DNA from 2 places in the Salinivibrio sp. IB868 genome. Region 2 is predicted to be linked to the other one. Evidence: predicted binding sites of a transcription regulator. Region 2 holds the regulator's gene; the other holds the start of a gene.
What was found. The regulator MetJ, encoded in region 2, represses methionine synthesis genes. The targets are predictions, from matches to a motif close to TTAGACNTNTANANGTCTAA.
Positions count from the first base shown of each region.

Region 1: the regulator MetJ is predicted to act here: its motif matches at 3,043-3,062, upstream of metH (methionine synthase).

Region 1 covers NZ_MUEW01000006.1:162-7,793, forward strand. The annotation lists rRNA gene rrf (5S ribosomal RNA) at 1-35, shown strand, start outside; tRNA gene BZG20_RS07860 (tRNA-Thr) at 277-352, shown strand; rRNA gene rrf (5S ribosomal RNA) at 360-475, shown strand; gene metA (homoserine O-succinyltransferase) at 657-1,604, shown strand; gene BZG20_RS07875 (sodium:proton antiporter) at 1,642-2,934, opposite strand; gene metH (methionine synthase) at 3,118-6,777, shown strand; gene lysC (lysine-sensitive aspartokinase 3) at 6,816-7,632, opposite strand, start outside.
Region 2 covers NZ_MUEW01000003.1:193,249-200,880, forward strand. The annotation lists gene BZG20_RS04455 (malic enzyme-like NAD(P)-binding protein) at 1-1,168, shown strand, start outside; gene metJ (met regulon transcriptional regulator MetJ) at 1,263-1,580, opposite strand; gene metB (cystathionine gamma-synthase) at 1,767-2,933, shown strand; gene BZG20_RS04470 (bifunctional aspartate kinase/homoserine dehydrogenase II) at 2,995-5,436, shown strand; gene metF (methylenetetrahydrofolate reductase) at 5,698-6,597, shown strand; gene BZG20_RS04480 (PadR family transcriptional regulator) at 6,659-7,207, opposite strand; gene BZG20_RS04485 (O-acetylhomoserine aminocarboxypropyltransferase/cysteine synthase) at 7,272-7,632, opposite strand, start outside.

The DNA.
Region 1 (7,632 bases), on a different contig from region 2:
GGGTCTCCCCATGTGAGAGTAGGACATCGCCAGGCTTGCTTTCTTGTTTTCAGATTTTTGGAAAAATCTGAAGGCAAAAACGGCTCATCTTGTTGATAGCTCGATGCTTTTGATATCTGCGATGCTCATGTATTGGCATACACTGCGCGTCTCGATTCAACATCCTCATCGCATCAAACAAGATAACCTAATTAAAGCAACGTAGTGTAAGACTTTAATTAGAAGTGATTTAATTATCAAAGCAGATAAAAAGTAAGACTTTGATGAAGCGTTTTCGCTGATATAGCTCAGTTGGTAGAGCGCACCCTTGGTAAGGGTGAGGTCGGCAGTTCAAATCTGCCTATCAGCACCAGGTTTTTCTTGGCGGCCATAGCGTAACGGCACCACCTGAACCCATGCCGAACTCAGAAGTGAAACGTTGCTGCGCCGATGGTAGTGTGGGGTCTCCCCATGTGAGAGTAGGTCACTGCCAAGAGTTATTTATAAGCCCTCCGCATTTGCGGGGGGCTTTTTTCGTTTTTGCCTCTCCTCATTGATCCTGTCTTTTCCTATGCTTAAACAACACTTGTGCAATGATTGATTATTGCTTGAGCTCGGTCAGTGGCTGCGTTATGTTATTAGATATCTGGACGTCTAAACATCCCTAGGAGGCAGTGATGCCGATTAAAATCCCGGATCAACTTCCCGCGACCAATATCCTGCGGCGCGAAAATATTTTCGTGATGACAGAAACCCGTGCGGTGAGTCAAAACATTCGCCCGCTGAAGGTGCTGCTACTTAACCTGATGCCGAAAAAAATCGAGACCGAAACGCAATTTATGCGTCTGCTTTCTAACAGTCCCTTGCAAGTGGATGTGGAGTTACTGCGGATAGATAATCGACCAAGCAAAAATACGCCAACCGAGCATCTTGATACCTTCTATCGTCAATTTGAGACCGTACGAACGCGCAACTTTGATGGTCTGATCGTGACGGGGGCACCGTTAGGACTGGTGCAGTTTGAGGACGTGATATATTGGGAGCACCTTCAAGATGTGATGAATTGGGCGCATAAGCACGTTACCTCAACCTTATATATTTGTTGGGCCGCGCAAGCAGGGTTAAAGTTGCTGTATGATTTACCCAAGAAAACCCGCAAAGAGAAGTTGTCAGGGGTTTACCGTCACCACATTAATGCTGAGTTATGCAAACACCCGCTATTACGCGGCTTTGATGATAGCTTCTTAGCGCCCCACTCACGCTATGCGGATTTTTCTCCGAGTTATCTGGCCGAACATACCGACCTCGATATTTTAGCCACGTCCAATGAAGCGGGTACCTATCTGGCGGCGACGAAAGATAAGCGCAATGTGTTTGTCACCGGTCATCCTGAGTATGATTCTCATACCCTGCATCATGAATACCATCGGGATTTAGAAGAAGGCATGGAGCCCGCGGTCCCCCTTAACTATTACCCAGATGACGATCCTTCGCAGCCACCGTATGTGAGTTGGCGCAGCCATGGGCATTTACTGTTTGCCAACTGGCTAAACTATTGTGTTTACCAGCAAACGCCCTTTGACTTGGATGCCTTTTCCGCGTCTAACTTTACCCTTGATGAATAAAAAAGCGCCCGCGGGCGCTTTTGGGTTAGGGACTCGGTTAGCTTTGATGTTTATCCATTTCGTCTTGTGCTGCGTTTGCTTTATCAACCATGCCTGTCATGGTTGAGCCTTGCACCAAAATGGAGAACACCACCACCGCATAGGTCATGATGAGGATCAGCTCGCGAACATCGATATTTTTTTCCGGCACCACCATGATGCCAGCGGGCACGGCCATTGCCATGGCCAACGCAAGCCCTCCGCGTAAGCCTCCCCAGCTTAATATACGTACTGCCCAAGGGTTATAGGTTCGAAAGCGCTTAAAGCCGAGGTAACACACTTTCACGCTGATAAACCGGGCGAGAAGCACAATAGGCACCACCGCCGCCATAATGATCCAGTCTTCTTTATGGAAACTGATTTGCAGCAAGCTAACCCCGATTAGGAGAAAGAGTAGGCTGTTAAGAAATTCATCGACCAGTTCCCAGAAGTGGTCGAGGTGATCTTCACTTTCTTTGGAAAAGCCAATAAAGCGGGTCCAGTTGCCAATCATAATCCCGGCAACCACCATTGCCAGCGGGCCAGAGACATGCAGCATATCGGCCAGGACATAGCCAGCGCTGGGGATAGCCAGCGTTAATAGCAATTCCATCGAGTGATCGTTGGTGGCACAAATCAAGCGATGGAAAAGATAGCCAAGCACCAGGCCATATAAAATCCCGCCAACGGCTTCTTGTAAAAACAAGGCAATGGTACCGCCCACCGTCGGGTTGTTGTCGCCAAAGGCCAGGGTAAAAAGAGTCACAAAGATCACGATACCCACGCCATCATTAAATAGCGACTCTCCCTCTATTTGTGTCGTGATCCGCATCGGTGCTTGCAGTTTTTTCACAATGGCGAGAACAGCAATGGGATCGGTCGGCGAGATCAGCGCGCCAAATAGCAGGCAGTAGAGATAATCGAAAGGAATACCGATCAGCTGAAACACGCCCCAGATACCGGTGCCGATTAAAAACACAGAGACCAATAGCCCGCCGATCACCAGGGTCGTGATCTCCCACTTTTGGTCGGAGAAAGAGGGAAGCTTGACACCAATTCCCCCCGCGAAGAGCAAAAAGCCGAGGACGCCTTTGAGCAAAAAGGTATCAAAGTGGATATCTGTCAGTATTTGCTCGGCCATGGTTTTGAGTGGAATGGCTTGGTATTGACCAGCGACCACTATCAACAAAGACAGTAGGAGCGAGCTAGCGGTAATGGCGATGGTGGTTTGTACTCGACTGATTTTACTATTAATAAAAGCGATAAAGATGGCTGCAGCAGCCATAAAGCTGAGGATTGCGTAAGTTGACATGCCGCTTCCTAGTACAACGAGGGAATGAAAAAATGTGTCAAAATATTAATAGAAATCGTTGTCAAAACGAACAGCTGAATTGAAATAGATCAAAATAAATTGTTATTTATAGACGTCTAGATTTCCATTTTCGCTGTGGTAGGATGAAATGACTGCAACGAGGAAGATGATAAGCGTAATAGTATGGACCGACTGACACAGCAACTGCGCGACCGTATTCTAGTGATCGATGGTGGCATGGGCACCATGATTCAGGGGTTAGGGCTCAATGAGGCCGATTATCGTGGCCAACGTTTTAAAGATTGGCACTGTGATGTGAAAGGCAACAATGATCTTTTGGTGCTGACTCAGCCTGATAAGATCGCTTCGCTACACAGTGATTACCTGGCCGCGGGCGCGGACATTATTGAAACTAACACCTTTAACGCCACCCAAATTGCGATGGCCGATTACGACATGCAGGCGCTGAGTGCGGAAATCAACGTCGCGGCAGCCCGGCTTGCGCGTGAGGTCGCTGATGCGTGGACGGCGAAAACGCCGGATAAACCCCGTTTTGTCGCGGGTGTGTTGGGGCCGACCAACCGAACGTGCTCAATCTCACCAGATGTGAATGACCCTGGGTTTCGCAATGTCAGCTTTGATCAGTTAGTCGACGTGTATGCCGAGTCCACCGAAGCGCTCATTGAGGGTGGGGTTGATATCATCATGTTGGAGACCATTTTTGATACCTTGAATGCCAAAGCCTGTGCGTTTGCGGTTGAAAAGGTCTTTGATGCCCGTGGGTTTCGCTTACCCATTATGATCTCCGGCACCATCACTGATGCGTCTGGACGCACCTTATCCGGACAAACGACCGCCGCCTTTTATCACTCGCTGCGCCATGTTGAGCCACTGTCGTTTGGCTTAAACTGCGCACTGGGGCCGGCTGAATTGCGCCAGTATGTCAAAGAGCTGAGCGACATTTGTGAGGGCTTTGTCTCCGTCCACCCTAATGCGGGGTTGCCCAACGCGTTTGGTGAGTATGACCTTTCTCCCGAAGAGATGGCGACACACATTGATGAGTGGGCGGCGTCAGGCTTTATCAATTTGGTCGGTGGTTGTTGTGGCACCACGCCTGAACATATTCAAGCGATTAGCGACGCGGTGAAAAAACATTCGCCACGCTCTCTGCCTGACCACCCTGTGGCCTGTCGCTTATCTGGGCTCGAGCCCCTGACCATTAATGCCGATAGCTTGTTCGTTAACGTGGGTGAGCGCACCAATGTAACTGGCTCAGCACGCTTTAAACGTTTAATCGTTGAAGAGCAATACGACGAGGCGCTGGAAGTGGCATTGCAGCAAGTGGAAAACGGCGCCCAAATCATCGATATCAATATGGATGAAGGCATGTTGGATGCCGAAAAGGCTATGGTGCGATTCCTCAATTTATGCGCGGCCGAGCCGGATATTGCCCGTGTGCCAGTGATGATTGACTCCTCTAAATGGGAAGTGATTGAAGCTGGCCTCAAGTGCATTCAAGGGAAAGGCATCGTCAATTCTATTTCGCTCAAAGAAGGAGAAGAGGCTTTTCTTCACCAAGCACGTTTAGTCCGTCGCTATGGCGCGGCGGTGATCGTGATGGCGTTTGACGAACAAGGTCAAGCCGATACTCAAGCGCGGAAAGTGGAAATCTGTACGCGCGCTTATCATCTTCTGGTCGAGCAAGTCGGTTTTCCGCCGGAAGATATTATCTTCGATCCCAACATTTTTGCGGTTGCTACCGGCATTGATGAGCACAATAACTACGCAGTCGATTTCATCAACGCCGTGGCTGACATTAAACAAACCCTGCCGCATGCCATGATCTCGGGCGGCGTCTCCAATGTGTCGTTTTCGTTTCGAGGCAACAACCCCGTCCGTGAGGCTATTCATGCGGTGTTTTTGTATCACTGCATCAAAAATGGCATGGACATGGGGATCGTCAATGCGGGCCAGTTAGCCATCTATGATGATTTGCCTGAATCGCTGCGCTTGGCAGTAGAAGATGTGGTGCTCAACAAAGATGATGGCGCCACGGAGCGTTTATTGGAGATCGCCGACAGCTATCGCGATAGTGGGGAGAACGAGGTCGCGGAAACTGCAGAGTGGCGCAGTTGGCCGGTGGAAAAGCGGTTGGAACATGCACTGGTCAAAGGCATTACAGAGTTTATTGTTGAAGACACCGAGCTGGCTCGCGCCGCGGCAAGTAAACCTCTAGAAGTGATTGAAGGCCCACTGATGGCAGGCATGAACGTGGTCGGGGACTTGTTTGGTGAAGGCAAGATGTTCCTACCACAAGTGGTGAAGTCGGCACGGGTGATGAAGCAGGCGGTGGCTTACCTTGAGCCTTACATCAATGCTGAAAAGCAGCAAGGACAGACCAATGGCAAGATCTTGCTCGCCACGGTCAAAGGGGATGTGCATGACATTGGCAAAAACATTGTTGGCGTGGTGCTGCAATGTAATAACTTCGAGATTATTGATCTCGGCGTGATGGTGCCGACCGATAAAATCCTGTCGGTGGCGCGTGAGGAAAACGTCGATATTATTGGTTTATCAGGCCTGATTACCCCATCGTTAGATGAAATGGTGAACGTGGCGAAAGAGATGGAGCGCCAAGGGTTTGATATTCCTTTGCTTATTGGCGGCGCGACCACGTCCAAAGCCCATACCGCGGTGAAGATTGAACAGCATTACCATGCGCCCGTGGTCTATGTGCCCAACGCGTCACGTGCCGTGGGGGTGTGCTCATCGTTGCTGTCACAGACTCAGCGGCCGGATTTTGTGGCCCGTTTAGCCAAAGACTATGCGGCGGTGCGTGAGCAACATCAACGCAAAACGCCTCGAACCGCTCCCGTCACCCTTGAGCAGGCGCGGGACAATAAGTGGCAAACGGACTGGGCAAACTATGCTCCTCCGCAGCCGTTGAAGCCGGGCGTGCATGTTTACGATGATGTCTCGATAGCGACCTTACGTCAGTATATCGACTGGACACCCTTCTTTATGACGTGGTCACTCAGTGGCAAATTCCCGGCGATTTTGGATCACGAACTAGTGGGTGAGGAAGCGCGCCGTTTGTATCAAGACGCCAATGCTTGGCTCGATCGTTTCGAGGCAGAAGGCTTGGTCGCCGCGAAGGGAGTGTGTGGCCTTTTTCCTGCCAACAGCGTTGAGGATGATATTGAAGTCTATGATGATGGGTCTCGCCAAGCGACGCTCACCGTACTGAACCACTTGCGTCAGCAAACGAAAAAGCCTCGTGGTGCCAACTATTGCTTGTCGGACTTTATTGCGCCAAAAAGCAGTGGCCAGCCGGATTGGATTGGCGCATTTGCGGTGACAGGTGGTATTGGCGAATATGCCTTGGCGGAAGAATACAAAGCGAAAGGGGATGATTATAACGCGATCATGATCCAGGCGGTCGCCGATAGACTTGCAGAAGCCTTTGCAGAGTACCTCCATCAGCAAATTCGGATTACCTTGTGGGGCTATGCGCCCGATGAGACGCTCGATAACGATGCGCTGATCCGCGAGCAATACCAAGGGATCCGGCCAGCGCCGGGTTATGCCGCCTGTCCTGAACACAGTGAGAAAGGCAAAATTTGGCAATTGCTGTCGGTAGAAGCACATACGGGGATGACACTTACCGAAAGCTATGCCATGTGGCCGGGGGCGTCGGTCTCAGGTTGGTATTTTTCCCACCCTGAGTCACGTTACTTTGCGGTGGCGAAGATCCAAAACGATCAGCGAGACAGCTACGCAGCACGCAAAGGGTGGAGCAGCGAAGAAGCGGAGAAATGGCTCGGGCCGAACTTAAACGGCTAACGAAAGAAGCCAGCATATTGGCTGTGCTGGCTTTTTTATTATTCAAATAAGTCCGCGTGTAACCGCTGCACCACCTGGGTGGCATCGTCATCTTCAACCACAACACATACATTGTGGTTGCTGGCACCGTAGCAAATCATGCGTAGTTTATGTTGTGCTAAGGCACTGAACACTGGTGCTGTCGCGCCAGCAGTATGATTCATATCATTGCCAATCAGCGCTACCACCGCCAGGTTCTCGCAGATCTCGACATGACATAACTGGGTCAGCTCGGCGATAGCCGCTTGTGGCAGCTGCGGCGCGTCGCCCTGAGTGTTGGTTTGATCAAGGGTTAAAGCGACACTGACCTCCGAGGTGGTGATCAAGTCCACCGAGATTTCAAATCGTGCCAAAACCTCAAATACTTTGGCCAAAAAACCATATGCATGGAACATGTTTAAGCTGGTTAGTGTCACCATGGTTTGGTTTCGTCGTAAGGCGACGGCACGAAACAGCGGTGCCGAGTGCGCGTGCTCGCGGATCCAGGTGCCGCCTTGCTCAGGCGCTCTCGCGGCCCCGACAAACACTGGTATATGTTGGCGCACTGCAGGCAGCAAGGTGGACGGGTGCAGGATTTTGGCACCAAACGTGGCCATTTCTGAGGCTTCGCTAAAACTAATCTCACTGATTGGGCGCGCTTGTTCGGCAATCCGCGGGTCGGTGGTATAAATCCCGGGCACATCGGTCCAAATGGCCAAACTCTCTGCGTCCACGGCTTCGGCGAACAGTGCTGCACTGTAGTCGCTACCACCACGGCCTAAGGTGGTGGTTTGTCCGTGGGCATCCGCGCCGATAAACCCTTGGGTGACCACTCGA
Region 2 (7,632 bases):
TGACTCGGCCGCGGATCTCGCGTTGGCGTATAGTCCTGGCGTTGCTGAGCCTGTGCGTGAGATAGCGCAAGATGCGGATGCGGTTTACCGCTATACGGGTAAAGGCAACATGGTGGCGGTGGTCTCAAACGGCACCGCGATTTTGGGGCTAGGAAATTTAGGCCCCATGGCTTCTAAGCCTGTCATGGAAGGTAAAGCTTTATTGTTCAAGCGTTTTGCTGGCTTGGACTCGATCGACATTGAAGTCAAACACCGTACTATCGATGAATTCGTGGATACCGTGGCGAACATCGCGGATACCTTTGGCGGTATCAATCTCGAAGATATCAAAGCCCCAGACTGTTTTGAGATTGAAAAACAATTGATTGCACGTTGCGAAGTGCCTGTATTTCATGATGATCAACACGGCACTGCCATCGTCACCGCTGCCGGCATGCTTAACGCGCTTGAGCTGCAAGGCAAAGATATCCGCGAGGCGACGGTGGTGTGCATGGGCGCAGGCGCGGCGGCTGTTGCCTGTATGGAGCTATTAATAAAATGTGGCGCTCAGCGGGAAAAAATCTATATGTTGGATCGTAAAGGCGTGATCCATACGCGTCGTGACGACATCAACAAATACAAGCAGCTGTTTGCCAATAACACGGATAAGCGTACCCTCGAAGATGTGATTGAGGGCGCGGATATGTTCGTTGGCGTCTCCGGTCCAGACTTGCTTTCACCCGACGCCTTGAAGCTGATGGCAGATAAACCCGTGGTATTTGCCTGCTCGAACCCAGATCCTGAAATTCATCCGGATGTGGCGCATCAAGTGCGCGATGATCTGATCATGGGAACCGGGCGTTCGGATTACCCGAATCAGGTCAATAACGTGCTCTGCTTCCCGTTTATTTTCCGTGGCGCATTGGATGTACGTGCCAGTGAAATTAACGATGCGATGAAGTTGGCAGCGGTAGAAGCCATTCGCAGCCTAGCCAAAGAGCCTGTCCCACAAACGGTATTAGACGCCGCCGGTTTGTCTTCGCTAAGCTTTGGCCCAGATTACATTATTCCCAAGCCAATGGACGCGCGTTTATTACCTAAGGTCGCCCGCGCGGTAGCGCTGGCCGCCGTGGAAACCGGCGTGGCTCGTATCGAGATGCCAGAAAACTATATGCTCGATAAGGCGTAATGCTTGAGCGTGAGGAAAGCGCGGTGGAATAGAGCCCGAAAAGGCTGTGCTGAGCACCTATCATTACAGAAAACCCGCCAATCGGCGGGTTTTTTTAGTATTCGCTATCGTCGAACTCGATACCAAGCTCTTCCATGATCCGACGTGCTTCAGCGGGAATGCTGTCGGGTTTATCCTTACGGATATCGTCATCGGTTGGTAGTGGTTGGCCGGTGTAGGCATGAAGAAATGCCTCACACAACAACTCACTGTTGGTCGCATGACGGAGGTTTTGCACCTGACGACGAGTACGCTCGTCGGTAAGAATTTTTAGTACTTTTAATGGGATAGAGACGGTGATCTTCTTTACCTGCTCTTTCTTTTTACCATGTTCGGCATACGGATTAATGTAGTCGCCGTTCCACTGCGCCATGTCTCACCTATCTTGATTATGGAATACCCAGAATGATGCTGCGGAGATTTTAGCTATATTAACCGCCACATGCAAAGGAGTATAGACGTCTAGAAGTGTTGACGTCCCAAAAAGCGCAGGGTAAGGTGGCAGTATGAAACCTGGATCACGCCCACCATGCGCAAACCAGACTAGCAAGGATAGATCATGACTGAGAAAAAAACCGACACTATCGCCGTTCGGACCGGGATTGGGACTGACACCCAGCACCATGCGGTGGTGCCTCCCCTGTACTTATCGACCAATTACCGTTTCCCGGCACTGGGTGATGTGCCTACTTACGACTACGCGCGAGGCGGCAACCCAACGCGTGCGCAGCTCGAACAAGCGCTGACTGACTTAGAAGGGGGCGCAGGTGCGGTGGTGACCAACTGCGGGATGTCGGCGATAAACTTGGTGCTATCTCTGTTGGAGGCTGGCGAGCATATTGTCGCCCCACATGATTGTTATGGCGGCACCTATCGCTTGCTCGAATCACGTGCCAAACAAGGGATCTGGCAGGTAAGTTTTGTCGATCAATCGGACCATGATGCGTTGGACCAAGCATTGGCTAAACAGCCCAAGCTCGTGCTGGTGGAAACCCCATCCAATCCACTCTTACGCGTGGTCGATATCGCAGAAATATGCCAAAAAGCCCATCAAGTGGGGGCTTGGGTGGTGGTCGACAACACGTTTTTATCGCCAGCTTTGCAAACGCCTTTTGCGCTGGGCGCGGATATGGTGGTGCATTCGACCACCAAATTTATTAATGGCCACTCTGATATTGTCGGTGGCGCGGTGATCGCCGCGACCAGTGAACTTGCCGAGACATTGGCTTGGTGGGGAAATTGCTTAGGGGCGACGGGCAATGCATTTGACAGTTATATGACACTGCGAGGGTTGCGCACATTGGGTGCACGCGTTAAACAACACCAACACAACACTGAAGCGGTACTCAGCTACCTGCAAACGGTGTCGGCAGTGCGGAAAATCTACTACCCCGGGTTGGCCTCTCACCCTGGCCACCAAATTGCTGCGCGCCAGCAAGCGGGGTTTGGTAGCATGCTGAGCTTAGAATTGGATACAGACCAAGCCGGTGTGGCGCGATTTATTGATGGCCTCACGTTATTTGCCCTCGCCGAGTCTCTCGGGGGGGTAGAAAGCTTGGTGACGCATCCTGGTTCGATGACACACAGAGCCATGAGTGACGCCGCGCAAGCGGAGGCGGGCATCGCACCGACCTTGTTGCGTTTTTCCATTGGATTAGAAGATGCGCAAGATTTGGTTGCCGATTTGGCGAACGCCTTTGCCCGTTTAGAGGGTGACACCCCATAGAGGCTGCGCTTCAGTGCGCGCCGCTTTACCGAGATTGATAGACATTAAGAGAGACCTTGCCATGCATGCGCAACCGACGGAAACGTCCCCCGAGTCACCACGCCAATTGCACAAGTTTGGTGGCAGTAGCCTTGCGAGCCCTGATTGCTATCGTCGCGTGGTCGATGTATTGACCGCGCATGCGAGCCAGCAAGACTTAATCGTGGTGTCCGCGGCAGGAAAAACCACTAACCAGCTGATCATGTGGTTAGCACAGTTAGACAAGGATGGGCGAGTGGCGCATGAGACCTTGCAAGCGGTGCGCGCCTTTCAGCAAGACTTGATTGAGAACTTGATTGATGGTGAACCCAAGCAGCAGCTGGTGGATGCGCTTTATGCCGATATCGCAACCATTGCGTCGTTGGGCGATCAGGGCGTGAACGAGAGCGACAAAGCGTACGTGCAAGGTTTTGGAGAGGTCTGGTCGGCGCGTCTGTTGGCCCAGTTATTGAAACAGCATCGACGTGCCGCGGTGATGTTAGACTCACGCCAATGTTTGCGCGCCGAGCGCGCCGCTCAGCCGGAAGTGGATCGCGGGGCGTCTTGGCCTTTATTGCAAAATCAGCTTTCACAGCATGGCGATACGCATGTGGTGATCACCGGCTTTATGGCACAAAATCAAGCGGGAGAAACAGTGCTGTTAGGGCGCAATGGCTCCGATTACTCGGCCACTGTCTTGGGGGCGCTTGCAGGCGTGAGCCGTGTGACCATTTGGAGTGATGTCGCGGGGGTCTATAGCGCGGACCCACGCCATGTTGATAATGCCTGTTTGCTGCCTTTGATTCGATTGGATGAGGCGGCTGAGCTGGCGCGACTCGCGGCTCCCGTGCTGCATAGCCGAACCTTACAGCCGGTGGCGCAAAGTGCGACCGACCTGACGTTGCGCTGCACCCAAGCGCCGGATAGCGGATCAACACGTATTGAACGCGTGTTAGCCACCGGGCGCGGGGCAAAAATCATTACGGCGTTGGATGAGGTGAGCTTGCTCCAGTTTGATGTCGCGCGAGGACAAGATTTTCAAGCGATAAAACAAGAGCTCAGCCGGATTTTGTCACAGCTAAAAGTACAGCCATTAGCAACGGATTACCAAGACGACCAGTACCGTATTTTGTTAGCGTTTACCACGGAAGTCGTGGCATTGGTAATGGCGCAAATTCAAGACGCCGGCCTCCCAGCTGAACTCAAACTGCGTGAAGGCTTTACCATGGTGGCGGCGGTAGGGGCGGGCGTGGTGAACAACCCTGTACACTGCCATGGCTTCTATCAGCAACTCAAATCACAGCCGGTGGAATTTATCAGTGAGTCGGCCTCTGGGCTGAGCCTGGTTGCTATCCTACGCCACGTCCACACTCAGGCACTGGTTGCCAGTTTGCATGATGCCTTGTTTCAAGCTCAGCGCCGTATCGGCTTGGTGTTGGTGGGCAAAGGCAATATTGGTACCCGTTGGCTAAGCCTTTTTGCCGAGCAAAAAGCACACTTGGAAAAGCGTCATGGTAAGGAAGTCTCACTGATTTCAGTGGTGGACAGTCGCAACCAATGGCTTGATTTTGCCGGTATTGACGCCACGCATGTGTTGGATGGGTTTGACGAGCGTTGCGAGCCTTATTTTGATGATGAGTGGCTCACCCGTCTACTGAATCACCCGTATGACGATGTGATTGTGTTGGATGTCACCGCCAGTGAGTCATTAGCGTACTTGTATCCGCGACTTGCCGAGCATGGCTTTCACTTAATCTCCGCCAACAAAGAGGCGGGCGCCGCACCCGCCGAGCAGTACCACGCGATTCAGCAGGCGTTTAGCAAAACCGGGCGCCATTGGCTCTACAATGCGACCGTGGGCGCCGGGTTACCGATTAACTACGCGGTGCAAGATCTGCGTGAAAGTGGTGACACGATTGTTGCACTGTCTGGGATCTTTTCTGGCACCTTGTCATGGCTGTTTTTGCAATTCAGTGGTGAGGTCCCCTTTAGCGTCCTGCTTGAGCAGGCTTGGCAGCAAGGCCTAACCGAGCCTGACCCACGGGATGATCTTTCTGGGGCTGACGTGGTGCGTAAATTGGTGATTTTGGCACGTGAAGCGGGCATGTCCCTCGAGCCTGAGCAGGTAAAGGTTGAGTCTTTGGTGCCTAAGTCACTGGCTGATCTGTCTTTGGATGCCTTTCTTGATAATGCACACCAAATGGATGAACCGCTACAAGAGCGATTAGACAAAGCGCATAAAAATCGGTCAGTGCTACGTTATGTGGCGCGCTTGGAGGTTAACGGCCACGCCCATGTGAGCCTAGAAACCTTACCCAGCGAGCATCCACTTGCGCATCTATTACCGTGTGACAATGTGTTTGCGATTGAAAGCCAATGGTATCGCGAGAATCCTTTGGTCATTCGTGGGCCAGGGGCGGGACGTGATGTCACCGCAGGCGCCATTCAATCCGATCTAAATCGCTTGATAAGTCGCCTTCACTAACCCGCTAATGGATAACCGTGATCAAGCTGTCTGCGCGCTGCGTAGGCAGCTTTTTTTGTGCCGTTACCCGCGTTGTGAGGTGTGCATTGATGGCTGTGTCGTCTATCTTCATAACACCATGAGTTTTTTTCATGGCTTGCATCGTTGACATTTTAGCCGAATCACGACAATCTTTAGACATATGGACGTCTAAACGTATAAATCAAAAGCAGAGCAGAAACAGGCAGACTGAACAGCGTCGTTCGGTGTCAGGGAGAGGATATGAGCTACACACACGCAGGCCACATTGATGCACTCAATCAGAACATTGCTGACTTAGATGGCGATATTAACGTCTCATTTGAGTTTTTTCCTCCCAGCACCCCAAGTATGGAAGAAACCCTCTGGAACTCAGTACATCGCTTAAAAGCACTCAAACCTAAGTTTATGTCGGTAACCTATGGCGCCAACTCCGGTGAGCGTGATCGCACCCATGACATCGTGAAAAGCATTCATGACCAGACTGGTATCGCGGCAGCACCCCATCTAACCTGCATTGATGCCACTGAAGATGAGCTCCGTCATATTGCCCGTGATTATTGGCAAAATGGCATCCGTGACATTGTGGCGTTGCGTGGCGACTTGCCATCGCCGGAGAAGAAGCCGGATATGTACGCGGTCGATTTAGTCCGTTTGCTCAAAGAAGAGCATGACTTTGATATCTCGGTTGCCGCTTACCCTGAGGTGCATCCAGAAGCGAAAAGCGCGCAGGCGGATTTGATTAACCTCAAGCGCAAAGTGGATGCTGGTGCTAGCCGGGCGATTACGCAGTTTTTCTTCGATGTCGAAAGTTATCTACGTTTTCGTGATCGCTGTGTTGCCGCCGGGATTGACGTGGAAATTGTCCCAGGGATTTTGCCCGTCTCTAACTTTAAGCAGGCGTCGCGCTTTGCCAAGATGACCAATGTGCGTGTGCCGCAGTGGATGCACAAACAGTATCAAGGGCTGGAGGATGATCCTGTCACGCGTCAGATGGTGGGCGCCTCTATTGCGCTTGATATGGTGCGAGTGCTAAGCCGTGAAGGCGTGAAAGATTTTCACTTTTATACCCTCAACCGTGCGGAATTGACGTATGCCCTGTGCCATACCTTAGGGGTTCGCCCGCTTGCGGTCACGCCTTAAAAAAGATACGCCCCGGTTATGTCGGGGCGTATTAGGTTGCGTGTTGTGTTTGTTGTAGTGATTAAGCACTGGCGGCGAGCATAGTGAGCTCGTCGCGCACTTCCTGCGCCCATGCCATCCATGCACGACGTTGATGGATGCTGCGTCGCAGTGCGAGGCGCATTAAACGTTGTTGTGACGTGAGCAGAGTGACTTGGCCATATTCACGCTGTTCCAGTAGCGTATAGTGATTAAGCAGCTGCTGAGACTCGGCAATCAAGTTATTCACATGATCCAGCATGGGAGCTGGGTCGAGTACATCACAACTGAGTAGTCTGGCGACATACTCGTCACGTGGTGGGGCTAACTTGGGTGTTTGAATAAACCACGCCTCAAGCATCTCAGTGCCGACAGGTGTGATGGCGTAGACCTTCCTATCGGGTTTACCGACTTGCGGCTCCAGGCGGTAGGTGACAGCACCTCGATCGGCGAGCTTATTGAGTTCACGATATACCTGTTGATGGCTGGCTTTCCACACATTGCTGATGGTGGTGGAAAACGCCTTGGTAATATCATAACCCGTGGCCTCGCAGTTGCTTAGCACTGTCAGTATTACATGGGGGAGTGACATCTCTTATATCCACAGTTTTGTTTGTACAACGATTGTTTCCTGGCGGCGGCTAGCCTTCTTTGGGCTATTTCACCGTCGCCAAGGCTTGTTCCAAGTCGGCAATGATGTCATCGATATGCTCAATGCCGACACAAAGACGGATCATCTCTGGCGTTACCCCGGCTTTGGCTTGTTCTTGCTCATTCAGTTGGCGGTGGGTCGTCGAGGCGGGGTGACAAGCCAGCGATTTAGCATCACCGATATTCACTAAACGTTTGAACAGATTAAGCGCATCATAAAATTTCACCCCTTCATCAAAGCCACCCTTTAAGCCGAATGACAGCAATGACGCGGGCAGCCCACCGCGTATCAGTGACTGGGCGCGGGTATAATGTGGGTGAGCGGATTGACCCGCATAGTTCACCCACGCGACGGCGGGGTGTTGG